DNA from 2 places in the Actinomadura sp. GTD37 genome. Region 1 is predicted to be linked to the other one. Evidence: riboswitches for the same ligand, from Rfam matches in the RefSeq annotation. Region 1 holds a riboswitch; the other holds the start of a gene.

What was found. A riboswitch is a leader RNA that binds a small molecule or an ion and turns the genes downstream of it on or off. The one in region 1 is predicted to bind glycine.
Region 2: it holds a riboswitch for glycine, as region 1 does, so the genes downstream of both, gcvT (glycine cleavage system aminomethyltransferase GcvT) here and gcvP (aminomethyl-transferring glycine dehydrogenase) in region 1, are expected to answer to the same signal.

The regions. Positions count from the first base shown of each region.
Region 1 covers NZ_JBGNUS010000006.1:539,684-548,274, reverse strand. Annotated here, with positions in the region: gene ACA511_RS30075 (MerR family transcriptional regulator) at 1-27, shown strand, start outside; gene ACA511_RS30070 (bifunctional nuclease family protein) at 170-640, shown strand; gene ACA511_RS30065 (MerR family transcriptional regulator) at 1,099-1,695, shown strand; gene ACA511_RS30060 (lysylphosphatidylglycerol synthase domain-containing protein) at 1,699-4,170, opposite strand; glycine riboswitch at 4,468-4,562, shown strand; gene gcvP (aminomethyl-transferring glycine dehydrogenase) at 4,740-7,613, shown strand; gene ACA511_RS30050 (tetratricopeptide repeat protein) at 7,731-8,591, shown strand, end outside.
Region 2 covers NZ_JBGNUS010000001.1:2,047,103-2,055,693, reverse strand. Annotated here, with positions in the region: gene ACA511_RS09920 (ATP-dependent DNA ligase) at 1-8, shown strand, start outside; gene ACA511_RS09915 (hypothetical protein) at 12-1,163, opposite strand; gene ACA511_RS09910 (PLP-dependent cysteine synthase family protein) at 1,248-2,345, shown strand; gene ACA511_RS09905 (RIP metalloprotease) at 2,335-3,633, opposite strand; gene ACA511_RS09900 (hypothetical protein) at 3,882-4,208, shown strand; glycine riboswitch at 4,259-4,354, shown strand; gene gcvT (glycine cleavage system aminomethyltransferase GcvT) at 4,519-5,607, shown strand; gene gcvH (glycine cleavage system protein GcvH) at 5,705-6,094, shown strand; gene glyA (serine hydroxymethyltransferase) at 6,091-7,347, shown strand; gene ACA511_RS09880 (L-serine ammonia-lyase) at 7,403-8,591, shown strand, end outside.

The DNA of each region.
Region 1 (8,591 bases):
GGGTTGCGGGAAAGCCTCGACCACTGATCATGGGCGCCGCGGAGGATTTTCCCGCACCGGCGGCGCGACGAGCTGTCCGAGCCTGGGTGTACGTTGGCTACATGGTTCGGTCAGGAATCGATCCGCTGCACGTGGTGATCGAGACAGCGAGAACCAGCAGGGAGCCGCTGTGAAGCAGATGGAGGTCGTCGGCGTCCGGGTCGAGATGCCCTCCAATCAGCCGATCGTCCTGTTGAAGGAGACGGAGGGCGATCGCTACCTGCCCATCTGGATCGGGGCGGTCGAGGCGACCGCGATCGCCTTCGCGCAACAGGGGGTGCTGCCCGCGCGGCCGCTCACCCACGACCTGTTCCGCGACGTCCTGGACGCCCTCAGCGTCCAGCTACGCACGGTGAACATCACGGCCCTGCGCGAGGGCATCTTCTACGCCGACCTGATCTTCTCCAACGGCGTCGAGGTCAGCGCCCGCCCGTCCGACTCCATCGCCCTGGCCCTGCGCACCGGCGCCACGATCTTCGCCAGCGAGGACGTCCTCGAGGAGGCCGGCGTGGCCATCCCCGACGAGCAGGAGGACGAGGTCGAGAAGTTCCGCGAATTCCTCGACACGATCACCCCGGAGGACTTCGGCCGCGCCGGGTGACGGCTAGGCGCGGGAGATGCCCGGTCGCGGGCAGTGGCGTGCATCCGCCTTGATCCTCGCCGTCATCCCGGCCCTGTGGCCCTGGTGTGAGGCTCCGCCGCCACGCGACCCCCGGTTCGGGCCGCCGCGTCCCCTGATGGCATGGCGGCCCGCTCAGCGGGTCGGAGCGACCGCGGTGATCAGCCCTCCGGCCCGTGCCGGACGGCGGTCTCGGGGGCGGCTCCGAGGGGGCGCGATAAGTGCCGCTTTTGGGGGTCCCGCTTTGGGGTAGGAGAGGGTGGGTGGCGGAGGTGTGCAGTTTGCCCATGTGAAGCCGGTTCATCCGGGCATGCGACGCGCCGACGATGAACGTTGACCACACCCTGACCGGCACCTACCGTGCTGGTGGAACACCCGTGGTGTAATTCGTCAAACCCCCTTGACGAAGCGCCACGGGGTGATAGAAGCCGGAGGTCCGCGTGGCGGTGAGCAGCGGCGAGGGCAAGGCGACCCCCGACAGGCACGTGGCGTCCCGCCGTGCCGGAGAGCAGGGCCTGCTCTTCGACACGCAGGTGTCCGCGCCGCCGGAGGATGTCGGCTACCGCGGCCCGACGGCGTGCGCCGCGGCGGGAATCACCTACCGGCAGCTCGACTACTGGGCCCGGACGAAGCTGGTCGAGCCGGGCGTGCGCGCGGCGCACGGGTCGGGCAGCCAGCGGCTGTACAGCTTCCGCGACATCCTCGTGCTGAAGGTCGTGAAGCGGCTGCTGGACACGGGCGTGTCGCTGCAGCAGATCCGGACGGCCGTGACGCATCTGCGCGACCGCGGGGTCCAGGACCTCGCGCAGATCACGCTGATGAGCGACGGCGTCAGCGTGTACGAGTGCACGTCGGCCGACGAGGTCGTCGATCTGCTGCAGGGCGGGCAGGGCGTGTTCGGCATAGCGCTCGGGCGGGTGTGGCAGGAGGTGGAGGGCAGTCTCGCGGAGCTGCCCGGTGAGCGGGCCGCCACGGACCCTCCCGACCACCCCCAGGATGAGCTCGCCTACCGGCGGCGCGTGCGCCGCAGCGGCTGACGCTCAGAGCGCCTCCTTGCGCTGCAGGAAGGCGAACGCCCCCCAGCCCGGCAGCACCGGCAGCCACAGCGTGAAGAGCCGGTAGAGCAGCACCGCCGACGTCGCCGTCTCCGCGGACAGCCCCGAGATCGTCAACGCCAGCGTCAGGGCGCCCTCGACGGCGCCGAGACCGCCCGGCGTCGGGGCCGCCGACCCCACCGCGTTCGCGGTGAGGAACACCAGCACCACCGTCGTCCACGGCAGCGAGCCGCCGAACGCGCGGATCGACGCGTCCAGGCACAGGACGAACGCCAGCGTCAGCAGGAGCGTGCCGCCCATGCCGGTGGACAGCTTCTTCGGCGACTGCAGGACGTCCACCAGGCGGGGCACCACGCCCGAGAACATGCTCTTCAGCCGCGCGGTGACGACGCGGCGGACGCGGGGGACCGTCAGCGCCAGGCCCGCCACCAGCCCCAGCACCAGCACGGCGATCACGATCGTGCGGGACGGCGCCAGGTCCTGCGTCGCCTTCGCCGTGGAGCCGGTGAGGAACCCGAACAGGACCAGCAGCAGGATGTGCGTGACCATCCCGACGAGCTGGGACGCGCCGACGCTCGCCACCGCCAGCGTGGGGCGCACCCCCGAGCGCTGCAGGTAGCGGGTGTTGACGGCGACGCCGCCGACCGCCGCGGGCGCCACCAGTTTCACGAACGACGCGGCGACCTGCACCAGGACCGTCCGCCGGAGCGGCAGCCGCTCCGGGACGAACCCCATCAGCATGAGCGCCGCGGCGACATAGGTGAGGGCCGCCGCGCCGAGGGCCGCGACGACCCAGTGCCAGCTCGCCGTGGCCGCCAGGTAGCCGACGTCCAGGCTGGTCACCTGCGGGATCACGATGTACGCGGCGATCGACAGCGCCACGATGCTGAAGATCGTCCGGGGCCGGAACCGCTCCAGCCTGGCCGGCGCCGCCTCGACCTCCGGCTTCAGCCGGACGATCTGCTCCCGGATGCGGGTCAGCAGGTCCCGGTCGCGGCGCAGCGCCTGCCGCGTCGCCCGCGACAGCGCCACCCGCTGCAGCAGCGGCACCGCGCCGCCCAGGGCCTCCTCGCCCAGCACGGCCGCGGCGGTCCGCACCGCCCGCTCGGGCCCGCTCCGCAGCGCCAGCGTGGTGAGCAGCTGCGCGAGGTCCAGCCGCAGCGCCAGATCGCCCGCCGCCGTCTCCCCGGCCCGCAGGTCGGTGACGTAGGCGAGGCCGTCCTCGCCGATCAGCAGCGCGTCGTCCTGCAGCCGCCGGTGCGCGAGCCGGCCGCCCTGCAGCGACCGGAACTGCCGCCAGACGTCGGTCAGCAGCTCGTCGGTGACCTCCTCGCCGGGCAGGTCGCCGAGCCGCCGGCCGGGCACGTGCTCGTAGGCCAGCAGCGCCGCCTCCGTGCCGACCTCGCAGGCGCCGGCCAGCCGCGGGGTCCGCACGCCCGCCGCGGCCACCGCGTACGCCATCAGCGACTCCAGCTCCAGGGACCGGCGCAGCGACCGCAGCGTCCGCCCGGTCGTGGCGGCGCGCAGCCGCAGCAGCCGCCAGATCCGGTAGACCAGCCCGGCGGTCTGCTGGTCGCGGTCCAGGACGCGGACCTCCAGGTCCCAGTCGCCGTGCCGCCCGTGGAACCGGAGGCCGTCCCCGTCCGGCGGCCCGCCCTCGGCGAGGACGACGCCGTAGCGGCGGCCGTCCTCGGTGTCGTCGGAGGGCTCGTCCAGCCGCGCGCCCCGCGCCGGCCGCAGCCCGAGCCGCTCCAGCGACGTGACGACCGTCGCGCCAGTCGGCCGCGGGTTCGGCGTCCCGACGGCGTACAGGGTGCCGTGGCCGATGGCGCGGCCGAGGAAGTAGGTCGCCGCGAGCGCCGCGACGGACGCGTAGGACGCGGTGAGCCCGGTCAGCGCCGCCAGCACGATCATCGTCCAGGTCGCGGCCTGCCAGCGGGCGCGTCCCGCCATCCCGACCGCGCTGACGAACGCGATCACGGGGGCGATGTCGGTGTGCACGGGCGCGGTCTCGGTGCCGCCCCAGATCAGCGAGTCCAGCACGCCGCCGGGCGCGGCCCGCACCACGAGGTCGTCGAGGCCGACCGTGACCCCGAACGCGATCACGGCGGCCAGCAGCGCTATCGCGACCCGCGTCCCGTCCTTGCGGAACAGCCGCTCGATCGCGAACGCGATCGGCACCGTCAGCACCCCGAAGCTGGACACCAGCGTCGCGAGCGTCAGCAGCGGCCGGGGCGCGTGCGCGGTGCCCTCCGCGATGTCGGTCTGCAGCCCGTGCGTGGTCTGCTGCGCGATCGACACCAGCAGCATCACCGCCGCCAGCCCCACCACCGACGCCGCGAACCTGATCGCGTCGGACGGCCGGCGGATCCGGTCCGGCTGGGCGGGCTCGTCCACGGGCACGCCCGCGGACGCGCCGTGCCGCGGGCGCGCCGTGCCGTCGCGGGTCTGTGTCACGCCGTTCCGCCGCCCAGGCCGTCCGTCATCATGGTCAGCGTCCCAGAACCGGCCGCGCGCCGTCGAGCGCCGTCCCGGCATCCGCCCGGACGCGCGCGCACCCCGCAGCCCCATCTCCGCCCCCATGGCCCGGGGTCTCGTCTTGTCCCAGGTGAGTGAGCACATCGTACCGGCCGGTACCGCCCGGACGCGGTGGGCCCGGCCCCCGCGTCCGGGCGGGATCCCGCCCCGGCCGCCCGGGGCCGGAACGATCGTCCGGAGCCGTCTTTGGGTAGGGTTCGTCCCAGGACATGCCGTCGACCCTGGGCGGGAGAGACCCCACGCCGCCAGCGTGGGGCGCCGAAGGGGCAACATCCCCGGAACCTCTCAGGCAAAAGGACCGCTCGGGCGAGGCACCTCTGGAAAGCAGCCGCCGGTCCCCGCACGCGGGGGCGGCGGCTCACCGAAGGGGAAACCCCGCCGCGCGCGGGTGAAGCTCTCAGGTGCCGATGACAGAGGGGGAGACCGGCCGCCGGCACGCGTGCCGGCGGTGGACCTGAGCGACCGCAGCAGCCCAGGAGGCTCTCTCCATGACCGCCCAGTTCTTCGCCCCCGTGGCCTCTCCGCAGCATCCGCGCGCCGCGTTCGCCGACCGGCACATCGGCCCCGCGCCGGACGACCAGGCCCGGATGCTGGCCGCCATCGGCTACTCCGGCGCGGAGGCGCTGGTCGACGCAGCGGTCCCCGCCGCGATCCGCACGGCCCGCCCACTGGACCTGCCGCCCGCGCTGAGCGAGACCGCCGCGCTCGACCGGCTCCGCGAGCTCGCGTCCCGCAACACCGTGCTGACGTCCATGATCGGGCTCGGCTACCACGGGACGACCACGCCGGGCGTGATCCGGCGGAACGTCCTGGAGAACCCCGGCTGGTACACCGCCTACACGCCCTACCAGCCGGAGATCTCGCAGGGGCGGCTCGAGGCGCTGCTGAACTTCCAGACCGTCGTCGGCGACCTGACCGGGCTGCCCGTCGCGAACGCCTCCATGCTGGACGAGGGCACCGCCGCGGCCGAGGCCATGGCCCTCGCGCACCGCCTGTCCAAGCGCAAGGAGCCGGGGACGTTCCTCGTCGACGCCGACGCGCTCCCGCAGACGATCGAGGTCGTCCGGACCCGCGCGATCCCGCTCGGCATCGAGGTGGTCGCCGCCGACCTGTCCGGCGGGCTCCCGGACGGCGACTTCTTCGGCGTGCTGCTGCAGTACCCGGGCGCGTCCGGGGCCGTCCGCGACCTGGAGCCCGTCATCGCGCAGGCGCACGAGCGGGGCGCCAAGGCGGTCGTGGCGGCCGACCTGCTCGCGCTGACGCTGCTGCGCCCGCCGGGGGAGTCGGGCGCCGACATCGCCGTCGGGTCCGCGCAGCGGTTCGGCGTCCCCTACGGCTTCGGCGGGCCGCACGCCGGCTACATGGCGGTCGGCGAGGGCATCCAGCGGCAGCTTCCCGGGCGGCTCGTCGGCGTGTCGGTCGACGCGGACGGCGCCACCGCCTACCGGCTGGCGCTGCAGACCCGCGAGCAGCACATCCGCCGCGAGAAGGCCACCAGCAACATCTGCACCGCCCAGGTGCTCCTCGCCGTGATGGCGGGCATGTACGCGGTCTACCACGGCCCCGAGGGGCTGGCGGCGATCGCGCAGCGCGCGCACCGCCGCGCCGCCGAGATCGCCGCGGGGCTGCGCGGCGGCGGCGTGGAGGTGGTGCACGGCTCCTTCTTCGACACCGTCCTCGCCCGGGTGCCGGGCCGGGCCGCCGAGGTCGTCGCCGCGGCCCGCGAACGCGGCGTCAACCTGCGCCCGGACGGCCCCGACCACGTCGGGATCGCCTGCGACGAGACGACGCTGCCCGAGCACGTCACCGCCGTCCTGGAGGCGTTCGGCGCCGCCGGCGCGGCCCGCGACGCCGCGGAGGCGATCCCGGACGCGCTGCGCCGCGAGAGCCCCTACCTGACCCACCCGGTCTTCCACGCGCACCGCTCCGAGACCGCGATGCTGCGCTACCTGCGCCGCCTCCAGGACAAGGACGTCGCGCTCGACCGCTCCATGATCCCGCTCGGCTCCTGCACGATGAAGCTGAACGCCACCGCCGAGATGGAGCCGGTCACCTGGCCGGAGTTCGCGGACGTCCACCCGTTCGCACCGGTCGACCAGGCCGCCGGCTACGTCGAGCTGATCGGCGAGCTGGAGGACGCCCTCGCCGAGATCACCGGGTACGCGAAGGTCTCCGTCCAGCCGAACGCCGGCTCGCAGGGCGAACTGGCCGGGCTGCTCGCCATCCGCGGCTACCACGCGTCCCGGGGCGAGGAGCACCGCGACGTCTGCCTGATCCCGTCGTCCGCGCACGGCACCAACGCCGCCAGCGCCGTCATGGCGGGGATGCGCGTCGTCGTCGTGCAGTGCGACGAGGGCGGCAACGTCGCGCTGGACGACCTGCACGCCAAGATCGGCGAGCACGGCGGCCGGCTCGCCGCGATCATGGTGACGTACCCGTCCACGCACGGCGTGTTCGAGGAGTCCATCACCGACGTGTGCGCCGCCGTGCACGAGGCGGGCGGCCAGGTCTACGTGGACGGCGCCAACCTCAACGCGCTCGTCGGCCTGGCCCGCCCCGGCGAGTTCGGCTCCGACGTCTCGCACCTCAACCTGCACAAGACGTTCTGCATCCCGCACGGCGGCGGCGGCCCCGGCGTGGGCCCGATCGGGGTCCGCGAGCACCTCGCGCCGTTCCTGCCGAACCACCCGCTGCGCGCCGAGGCCGGCCCGGGCACCGGCGTCGGCCCGATCTCCGCGGCCCCGTGGGGCTCGGCCGGCATCCTGCCGATCTCCTGGGCCTACATCGCGATGATGGGCCCGGACGGCCTGCGCGCCGCCACCGAGGGCGCCATCATCGCCGCCAACTACCTCGCCGCGCGGCTCGCCCCGCACTACCCGATCCTCTACACCGGCCGCAGCGGCCTCGTCGCGCACGAGTGCATCGCCGACCTCCGCAAGATCACCAAGGAGACGGGGATCACCGCCGAGGACGTCGCCAAGCGCCTCATCGACTACGGCTTCCACGCCCCGACGCTGTCCTTCCCGGTGGCCGGCACCCTGATGATCGAGCCCACCGAGTCCGAGGACCTCGCCGAGCTGGACCGCTTCTGCGACGCCATGATCGAGATCCGCCGGGAGATCCGGCGGGTCGCGGACGGCGGCTACGACCGCGAGGACAACCCGCTCCGGAACGCCCCGCACACCGCCGCCTGCCTGATCTCCGACGACTGGAAGCACGCCTACACCCGCGACGAGGCCGCCTACCCCGTCCCGTCCCTGCGCGAGAACAAGTACTGGCCGCCCGTCCGCCGCATCGACCAGGCCTACGGCGACCGCAACCTGGTCTGCTCCTGCCCGCCCCCCGAGGCGTTCGAGGACTGAGGACGCGGGATGGATATGTGATCTTGGTGGGGGTTTCGGGGTGTCGTCGCGGGACGCGGCGCGGACGGGTCGCTAGTCTCTGTGCGGACTCCAGAAACCCCCAGAGGGCAGAGGCCGATGAGCGAGTTGGCGGACGGGGCGCCGGGCCCCGCGCAGATGTGCGAGGAGGCCCGGAACCTCGCCGAGAGCGGTGAGGCGGGGCGGGCGGCCGCGCTGTTCGAGAAGGTGCTCGCCCTGGGCGAGACGCCCTGCCGGGCGCAGGCGGCGCTCGGGCTCGCCGTCGTCCTCGACGACGCCGGGGAGGTGGAGCGGGCCAGGGAGGCCGACCAGGTGGCGATCGCCACCGCCGACCCCGAGTACGGGCCGCGCGCCGCCTACCACCTGGCGCTCACGCACGAGCGCGCCGGAGAGCCCGGCCTGGCCGCGCCCGCCTGGGGCGCGGTGGTCGACTTCGGCAACCCCGCGTACCTGCCGCCCGCCCACCTGGCCCTCGCCCGGATCGCCGACGACGCCGGCGACTTCGACGCGGCGCGCGACCACTGGGAGGCCGCGGTCGGGACGGGGGACGCCGAGTACGGCCCGCTCGCCGCGCACGATCTGGCGCAGCGGCTGCTGGAGCGCGGCGACCCGGCGCGGGCGCAGCGGGTCCTGACCGCCGGACTCCGGCTGATCGACCGCGACGCCGCCCCCTACGCGTACGCGCGGCTCGCCGTCGCGCTCGGCATCTCCTACCTCGACCAGGCGATCGGCGCGTTCGGCGCGGCGCTGGCGGCGGAGCCGTCCGATCCGGAGGCCGGGCCGCTGGCCACCGAGCTGCTGGCGCGGACGCTGCCGCTGCGGGGACGCGGCGGCGAGGCGGCCGAGGTGTGGCGGCGCGGGCTGGCCGACCCGGGCGTCGCGCCGCAGGTGCGGGCGAGGCTGCGCCGCGACTTCGGCGAGGAGGACGCCGACGCCGGCCTGTGGTGGGAGCCGGTCGTC
Region 2 (8,591 bases), on a different contig from region 1:
TGGACTGACGGTCAGGACGGGTCGTCGGTCTTCGGCGCCCGCTCCCGGGCGCGCTCGGCCGTCTCGCCCGGGGGCTTGCGGCCCGCGGGCGGGAGCCGTCCGCCGGGGCGGAAACCGGGCGGGAACTCGCCCCGCGGGCGGCGCGCCCGCCCCGCGGCCGCGCGGGCCCGCATCCGGGACGCCGCCCGGCCCGACACCCGCGGCGGGATGGCGATCCCGTGCTGGCTCCCGCCCTCGGCGCGGGCCGCGGCCCGGCGGGCCGCCCTGCGTTCGGCGCGCCGCTCGGCCCGGCGCTCCGCGCGGGCGGCGGCGTGCCGCTCGGTGCGGGCGGCGGCCCGGCGCTCGGCGCGCTCGACCCGGCGGCGGCGGGCGCGGTCGGCGACCTCGGCGCGGCGCTGCAGCAGCTCCGGCGGGATGAGGTCGTGCCGTCCCGCGATGAACTCCTGCACCCAGATCTTGCCGCGGATCAGCGGCCGCCGGAACTGCCGCTCCCGCCGGACGGCCCGCTGGTACCGGCGCGAGTCCGGGTCGTAGCGCCAGCGCGACCACGGCGAGCCGGGCCGCGCCACCCGGATCGCGCCGACGATCAGCAGCGCGGGCATGAACAGCCCGATGAGGCCCGTCCAGATCTTGCCCTTGAGCAGCGTCACCACCGCGAAGACGAGGTTGACGACCAGGGACACCACGTAGACGCGGGTCAGGATGCCGGTGCCCGGATCGGGCGCGAGGCCCTCGTAGCCGAGCGGGCGGATGCCGAGCAGCAGCAGACCCGTCACCGCGATCGCGACGAACACCGCGTCGACGGACGCGCGGCCCTTCTCCGTCCAGTAAACGTCGCTGAGGTGCAGGATCAGCGCGAACTCGTCCAGGACGAGGGCGGAGCCCATGCCGAACACCACCGCCGCCGCCACGCTGAGACCGGTGTAGGCGTCCGGGACGGCGAGGCTCCCGATCCCGCCCGCCAGCATCAGCACCACCCCGAACACGACATGGTGGATGTGCAGGTCACCGGCGGTCACGTTGCGGAACCACCAGCGCGCGTCCGCCCGGATCAGCCGGACGTTCACCCGCGTCAGCACAAAAGTGATCAGGAACGCGACGAAGAAGCCGAACAGCGGAAGCCGCCCGGTCGCCGTGATCCGCTCGTCGAACATCTCGATCATCTGCCCCCCGCAGCCTCCATGATGCACCGTGACATGCGTGGATATCGTGGGACCCGGCCGATCAACGACGATCCAGGAGAACATGTGACCCGCACGGTGGACCGCTGCGACCCCGGGTACCGGGCCTGGATCGCCGAGGCGATCCGGCTGGTCGACGCCGACGCCAACCGCAGCGCCGACACGCACCTGCACGTGTTCCCGCTGCCGCCGGACTGGGGCATCGACCTGTACCTGAAGGACGAGTCCGTCCACCCGACGGGTTCGCTGAAGCACCGGCTCGCCCGGTCGCTGTTCCTGTACGGGCTCGCGAACGGCTGGATCCGGCAGGACACCACGATCATCGAGGCGTCCAGCGGGTCGACGGCGGTGTCGGAGGCGTACTTCGCGCGGCTGCTCGGCCTCCCGTTCGTCGCGGTCATGCCCGCCTCGACCAGCCCGGAGAAGATCCAGCTGATCGAGTTCCACGGGGGCCGCTGCCACCTGGTGGACGAGCCGTCCGCGATCTACGACGAGTCGCGGCGGCTCGCGGCCGAGTGCGGCGGGCACTTCATGGACCAGTTCACCTACGCCGAACGCGCCACGGACTGGCGCGGCAACAACAACATCGCCGAGTCGATCTTCGAGCAGATGCGGCTGGAGCGGTTCCCGGAGCCGTCCTGGATCGTCGTCGGCGCGGGCACCGGCGGGACGTCCGCGACGATCGGCCGGTACGCGCGCTACCAGCGGTTCCAGACGCGGCTCGCGGTCGTCGACCCGGAGGGCTCGGCGTTCCACGGCTCGTTCGCCGACGGCGACCCGGAGCGGACCGCGGCGGGCTCGCGGATCGAGGGCATCGGCCGCCCCCGCGTCGAGCCGTCGTTCCTGCCGACCGTCATCGACCGGATGATCCAGGTGCCGGACGCGGCGTCCGTCGCCGCGATGCGCTGGACGAGCGAGGTCAGCGGCCGCAGCGTCGGCGGCTCGACCGGCACCAACATGTGGGGCGCGGCGGAGCTGATCGCGCAGATGCGGGCGAACGGCGAGCGCGGCAGCGTCGTCACGCTGATCTGCGACGGCGCCGAACGGTACGCGGGCACCTACGGGTCGGACGCGTGGCTCGCCGGCCAGGGCCTCGACATCGCGCCCTACCTGGCCGCCCTGAACGGCTTCCTGAAGACGGGCGAGATGCCCGCTATCCCGTGACCTTCACCGGGTTCACGAGGTCGGCGTAGATCAGCAGGCCGCCCATGACGATCAGCACGACCGCCATCACGTACGTCACCGGCAGCGCCTTGGCGACGTCCACGTAGCCGGGGTCGGGGCGGCGGAAGACCTTGGCGAACGCCTTCTTGACCGCCTCCAGCAGCGCGCCCGCGATGTGGCCGCCGTCCAGCGGCAGCAGCGGGACGAGGTTGAACAGCCCGACCGCGAGGTTCAGCGAGCCGAGCAGCATCACGAAGAACGACACCTTCTCGGCGCCGCTGTAGTCGGCGGAGGCGGCGACCTCGCCGCCGATCCGGCTGACGCCGACGACGCCGACCGGGCCGTTCGGGTCGCGCGCCTCGTCGCCGAACGCCGCGTTCCAGACGCCGACCATCTTCTGCGGCATCCGGACGAGCGCCTCGGCGGTCCGCGCGGTCAGGTCGCCCATGGTGCTCGCGACCGCGCCCGGCCCCTGCCGCTCCATCGCCTGGATCGGCGTGATGCCGAGGAACCCGACGTTGACGACCTTGTCGGTGTCCTTCAGGTCGTGCATCTGGTTGCGGGTGATCGGGACGTCCAGCCGCACCTCGCGGCCGTCCCGCTCGACGGTCATCGGCACGGTCTTGCCGCCGTCGTCGCGGATCATCACGCGCAGCTTCTCGTAGTCGTCGATCTTCTTGCCGTCGAACGCGATGATCCGGTCGCCCGCCTTGAGCCCGGCCTGCGCGGCCGGCGTCGGCGTGGCGTTCGCGGGGCACTCCGTCACCTGCGACTGGCTCGCGGGCACCATGCAGGCGAGGACCTCGCCGATGACCGGCTGCGGCTGCTTGGTGCCGATGCCCATCAGCAGGATCGCGAAGAACATCACCGAGAGCAGCAGGTTCATCGCGGGCCCGCCGAACATGATGAGCAGCTTCTGCCACCACTTCTTGGCGTAGAACACGCGGTCCTCGTCGCCGGGCCTGATCTCCTCCAGCGCGGCGCCGCGCGCCGACTCGATGAGGCCCTGCCACGGCCCGGTGCTGACCTGCCGCACCTGCCCCGGCGCGTCGCCCTTGCGCGGCGGCAGCATCCCGATCATGCGGATGTACCCGCCGAGCGGGATCCACTTGACGCCGTACTCGGTCTCGCCCTTGTGCCGGGACCACATCGTCGGCCCGAACCCGACCATGAACTGGGTCGTCCGCACCTTGAAGAGCTTGGCGAACGAGAAGTGCCCGAGCTCGTGCAGCGCGATGGACACCAGCAGGCCGAAGAACAGGATCAGCATTCCTGCCAGGTAGACCATCCGGCGCGCCCTTCACCTCGTACGCCCGCGCTCACCGCGGGTGATCTCGACAACCAACTCAGAGTACGTGATCGGCCCTGATCCGGTTGAAGTCATTCGAGGAAGAACCTGCGGGTTTGAGGGGAGGTGCTAAGTCGGGGCGGGTGCATTGGCACGCGGCTTGCTAGTCGCGGGGGGCTTCGGGGCCGCATCATGGGCGGTCCACCCCGGTCGACGGAGGTTTCACCTTGAAGCGCGGTCATGTAGCGATGCTGGCGTTGGTGCTGGCGCTCGGCGGGTGCGGCGGCTCCGGCGACGGCGGCCCGGACGCGGGGGCGGCGTCCTCGCCGGCGGCCTCGGCACCGGCTTCGGCGCCGTCCGGGACGGCGACCGGGGGCGGCACGCCCGCGCCGGTGCCGTCCCAGGTGTCGAGGGCGACCGAGCGGTTCAACGACTGCATGCACAAGCAGGGCGTGGAGCTGCCGACCCCGAATCCGACGTCCACGCCCGCCAAGAAGGACCTTGAGAAGATCAAGGCGGCGCTGCAGACGTGCGTGAAGTCGATGTCGGCGTCGCCGCCGCCGAGCCCGAACTGACGGCGGGTGGTCGGCGGGCATGGCCGCTGCTAGATTGGCGGTTCAGCCGTTGATCCCGTGCGGGAGAGTCCCACGCAGCCGGTGTGGGACGCCGAAGGAGCAACTCCTCCCCGGAACCTCTCAGGCCCACGGACCGCACGGACCAGGCGACCTCTGGAAAGCGGGGACTCCGTTCCCCCGCCGAAGGTGAAAGCCCGCGGGCAGGCGGGTGAAGCTCTCAGGCGCCGATGACAGAGGGGGAGGCACCGAGACGCCCGGTGCGCGAGTGGGACGATGGACCACGTGCGCCCGTGACGAAGGAGCCGAACCCATGCCCGCCGATCCGAAGACCACCCCGCTGCACGACGTCCACCGGGACCTCGGCGCGAACATCGTCGACTTCGCCGGCTACCTGATGCCGCTGCGCTACCGGAGCGAGACCGCCGAGCACGAGGCCGTCCGGACGGGCGCCGGGCTGTTCGACCTGTCGCACATGGGAGAGGTCTTCCTCTCCGGGCCGGGCGCGGGCGCCGCGCTCGACCACGCGCTGGTCGGGAACCTGGCCGCCATGCCGGTCGGCAAGGCCCGCTACACGATGATCTGCGCGGCGGACGGCGGCGTCCTCGACGACCTGATCGTGTACCGGCTCGCCGACGAGACGTGGATGGTCGTGGCGAACGCCGCCAACGCGGCCGTCGTCCGGGACGCGCTGGTCGAGCGCGCCGCGGGCTTCGAGGCGGCCGTCGACGACCGCTCCGACGCGTACGCGCTGGTCGCGCTGCAGGGCCCGCGCTCGCAGAAGATCCTCGAAGGGTTCACCGACGCCCCGGTGGGCGACCTCAAGTACTACGCGATCCTCGCCGGGCGGGTCGCGGGCCTGGACGCGCTGGTCGCCCGCACCGGCTACACCGGCGAGGACGGCTTCGAGCTGTTCGTGGACGCGTCCGACGCCGTCCCGCTGTGGCGGGCGCTCGCCGCGGTGGACGGGGTCGTCCCGGCGGGGCTCGCGGCGCGCGACTCGCTGCGCCTCGAAGCGGGCATGCCGCTGTACGGCAACGAGCTGACCGCCGAGACGACGCCGTTCGAGGCGGGCCTCGGCCGGGTCGTGAAGCTGGACAAGCAGGTCGACTTCGTGGGCAGGAGCGCCCTGGCGGCGCAGGCGCAGACCCCGCCGGGCCGTAGGCTCGTGGGGCTGGTCGCCCGCGGGCGTCGCGCACCGCGGAAGGGGTACCAGGTCGTCACGTCCGGCGGCGCGCCGTGCGGGGTCGTGACGAGCGGGGCCCCTTCGCCCACACTGGGCAGGCCGATCGCCCTGGCCTACCTCGACAGCGGCGTCGAGGAGACGGGCCTGGCCGTGGACGTGCGCGGCCGGCCCGAGCCGGTGGACGTCGTGCCCCTGCCGTTCTACAAGCGTTCTTAAAGCAGTTGTCCGGGGGTGTGGGGTCGGCCCCCACCATGAAAAGCCGTTGTCCGGGGGTGTGGGGGTCGGCCCCCACCACGAACAGAGAGAAGAGACAGTGAGCGTTCCGGAGCAGCTCCGCTACAGCGAAGAGCACGAGTGGGTGTCCGGCCTCGGGGGTGAGGACGGCATCGTCACCGTCGGCATCACCGCGCACGCCGCCGACGCCCTGGGCGAGATCGTCTACCTCGAGCTCCAGCCGTCCGAGGGCGACGCCGTCGAGGCGGGCGAGCCCTGCGGCGAGGTCGAGTCCACCAAGTCGGTCAGCGACCTCTACTCCCCGGTCAGCGGCGAGATCACCGCGATCAACGCCTCCGTGGTGGACGAGCCGAAGGTCATCAACGACGACCCGTACGGCGAGGGCTGGATCTTCAAGGTGCGGATCTCCGACGAGCCGGGCGACCTGCTCGACTCCGCCGCGTACGCGAAGCTGATCGAGGAGTCATGAGCCTCTACGACTCCCTCGCGACGGCCGATCCGGAGGTCGCCGAGGCCGTCGCCGCGGAGCTCCACCGGCAGCAGTCCACGCTGGAGATGATCGCGTCGGAGAACTTCGCGCCGGTCTCGGTGCTGGAGGCGCAGGGCTCCGTCCTGACCAACAAGTACGCCGAGGGCTACCCGGGCAAGCGGTACTACGGCGGCTGCGAGTACGTCGACGTCGCCGAGCAGCTCGCGATCGACCGGGCCAAGGAGCTGTTCGGCGCCGAGCACGCGAACGTCCAGCCGCACAGCGGCGCGCAGGCCAACACGGCGGTGTACTTCGCGCTGCTCCAGCACGGCGACACGATCCTCGGGCTCGACCTCGCGCACGGCGGCCACCTCACCCACGGGATGCGGCTGAACTACTCGGGCAAGACGCTGAACGTGGTGCCGTACCACGTCCGCGCCGAGGACGGCCTGGTCGACATGGACGAGGTCGCCTCGCTGGCGGCCGAGCACCGGCCCAAGATGATCGTGGCGGGCTGGTCGGCGTACCCGCGGCAGCTCGACTTCCCGGCGTTCCGCGAGATCGCCGACTCGGTCGGGGCGCTGCTCATGGTCGACATGGCGCACTTCGCGGGCCTCGTGGCGGCGGGGCTGCACCCGTCGCCCGTCCCGCACGCCGACATCGTCACCACGACCACGCACAAGACGCTCGGCGGGCCGCGCGGCGGGCTGATCCTCGCCCGCGAGGAGTTCGGCAAGAAGATCAACTCGGCGGTGTTCCCCGGCATGCAGGGCGGCCCGCTGGAGCACGTGATCGCCGCCAAGGCGGTCGCGCTCAAGATCGCCGCGTCGGAGGAGTTCAAGGCGCGGCAGGTGCTCACCGTCGAGGGCGCGAGGCTGCTCGCCGACCGCCTCCTCGCCGACGACTCGGCCAAGGCCGGCGTGAAGGTCCTCACCGGCGGGACGGACGTCCACCTCGTCCTGGTCGACCTCGTCGACTCCGAGCTCACCGGGCGCGACGCCGAGGACCGCCTGCACGACATCGGCATCACGGTGAACCGGAACGCGGTGCCGAACGACCCGCGTCCGCCGATGGTGACGTCGGGTCTGCGGATCGGCACCCCGGCGCTCGCCACCCGCGGCTTCACCGCCGCGGACTTCGCCGAGGTCGCCGACGTGATCGCGCTGGCGCTCCAGCCGTCCTTCGACCGGGACGCCCTGGCCGCCCGGGTGCGGGCCCTCGCCGACGCGCATCCGCTGTATCCGAACCTTTGACGTCTCCGCGCCCCCTCCCGTCGCCGGGAGGGGGCGCAGCTACAACGAGGTAGCAATGGCCATCAGCGTTTTCGACCTGTTCAAGATCGGCATCGGGCCGTCCTCCTCCCACACCGGCGGCCCCATGGCGGCGGCCCACCGCTTCGCCCGCGGGCTGGAACGCGACGGCCTGCTGGAGAAGACGGCGTCGGTGCAGGTCGTCCTCTACGGCTCCCTCGGCCTCACCGGAAAGGGCCACGGCAGCGACAAGGCCGTCATCCTCGGCCTGGAGGGCGACAAGCCGGAGCAGGTCGACGTTGACCGGGTGGACGAGCGCCTGGCGTCCATCCGCGAACGCGGGGCGCTGCGCCTCTTCGGCGACCACGACATCCCGTTCGCGGTCGGCGAGCATCTGCATTTCGAGCGCAGGAAGTCGCTGCCCGGCCACCCGAACGGCATGCGCTTCACGGCCTTGGGCTCCTCCGGCGACGAACTGCGCGCCAAGGTGTACTACTCGGTCGGCGGCGGCTTCATCCTGGACGAGAACGCCACCGGCGCCGACCGCATCAAGCCGGACGACACCGTCCTCCCGCACCCCTTCGACACGGCCGCCGACCTCCTCGACCGCTGCCGGGAGACGGGCCTGTCCATCTCCGCCCTGATGCTGGAGAACGAGACGGCGTTCGGCCGCGCCCCCGCGGACGTCCGCGCGGACCTCCTGGCCCTGTGGCAGGTGATGCGGGCGTGCGTGAGCCGCGGCTGCACCCGCGAGGGCCTGCTCCCCGGCGGACTGAAGGTGCGCCGCCGCGCGCCCCAGCTGCACCGCCAGCTCGCGTCCGAGAAGCCCTCGGACCCGCTGCACGCGATGGACTGGGTCACCCTCTTCGCCCTCGCCGTGAACGAGGAGAACGCCGCCGGCGGCCGCATCGTCACCGCTCCCACCAACGGCGCGGCGGGCATCGTCCCGGCCGTCCTGCACTACTACGACCGGTTCCTGCCCGGCGACGACGACGGGATCGTGCGCTTCCTGCTGACCGCGGGCGCGATCGGCGTCCTGTTCAAGCAGAACGCGTCGATCTCCGGCGCCGAGGTCGGCTGCCAGGGCGAGGTCGGCGCCGCCTGCTCCATGGCCGCCGCCGGGCTCGCCGACGTCCTCGGCGGCACCCCGGAGCAGGTCGAGAACGCCGCCGAGATCGGCATCGAGCACAACCTGGGCCTGACCTGCGATCCGGTCGGCGGCCTCGTCCAGGTCCCCTGCATCGAGC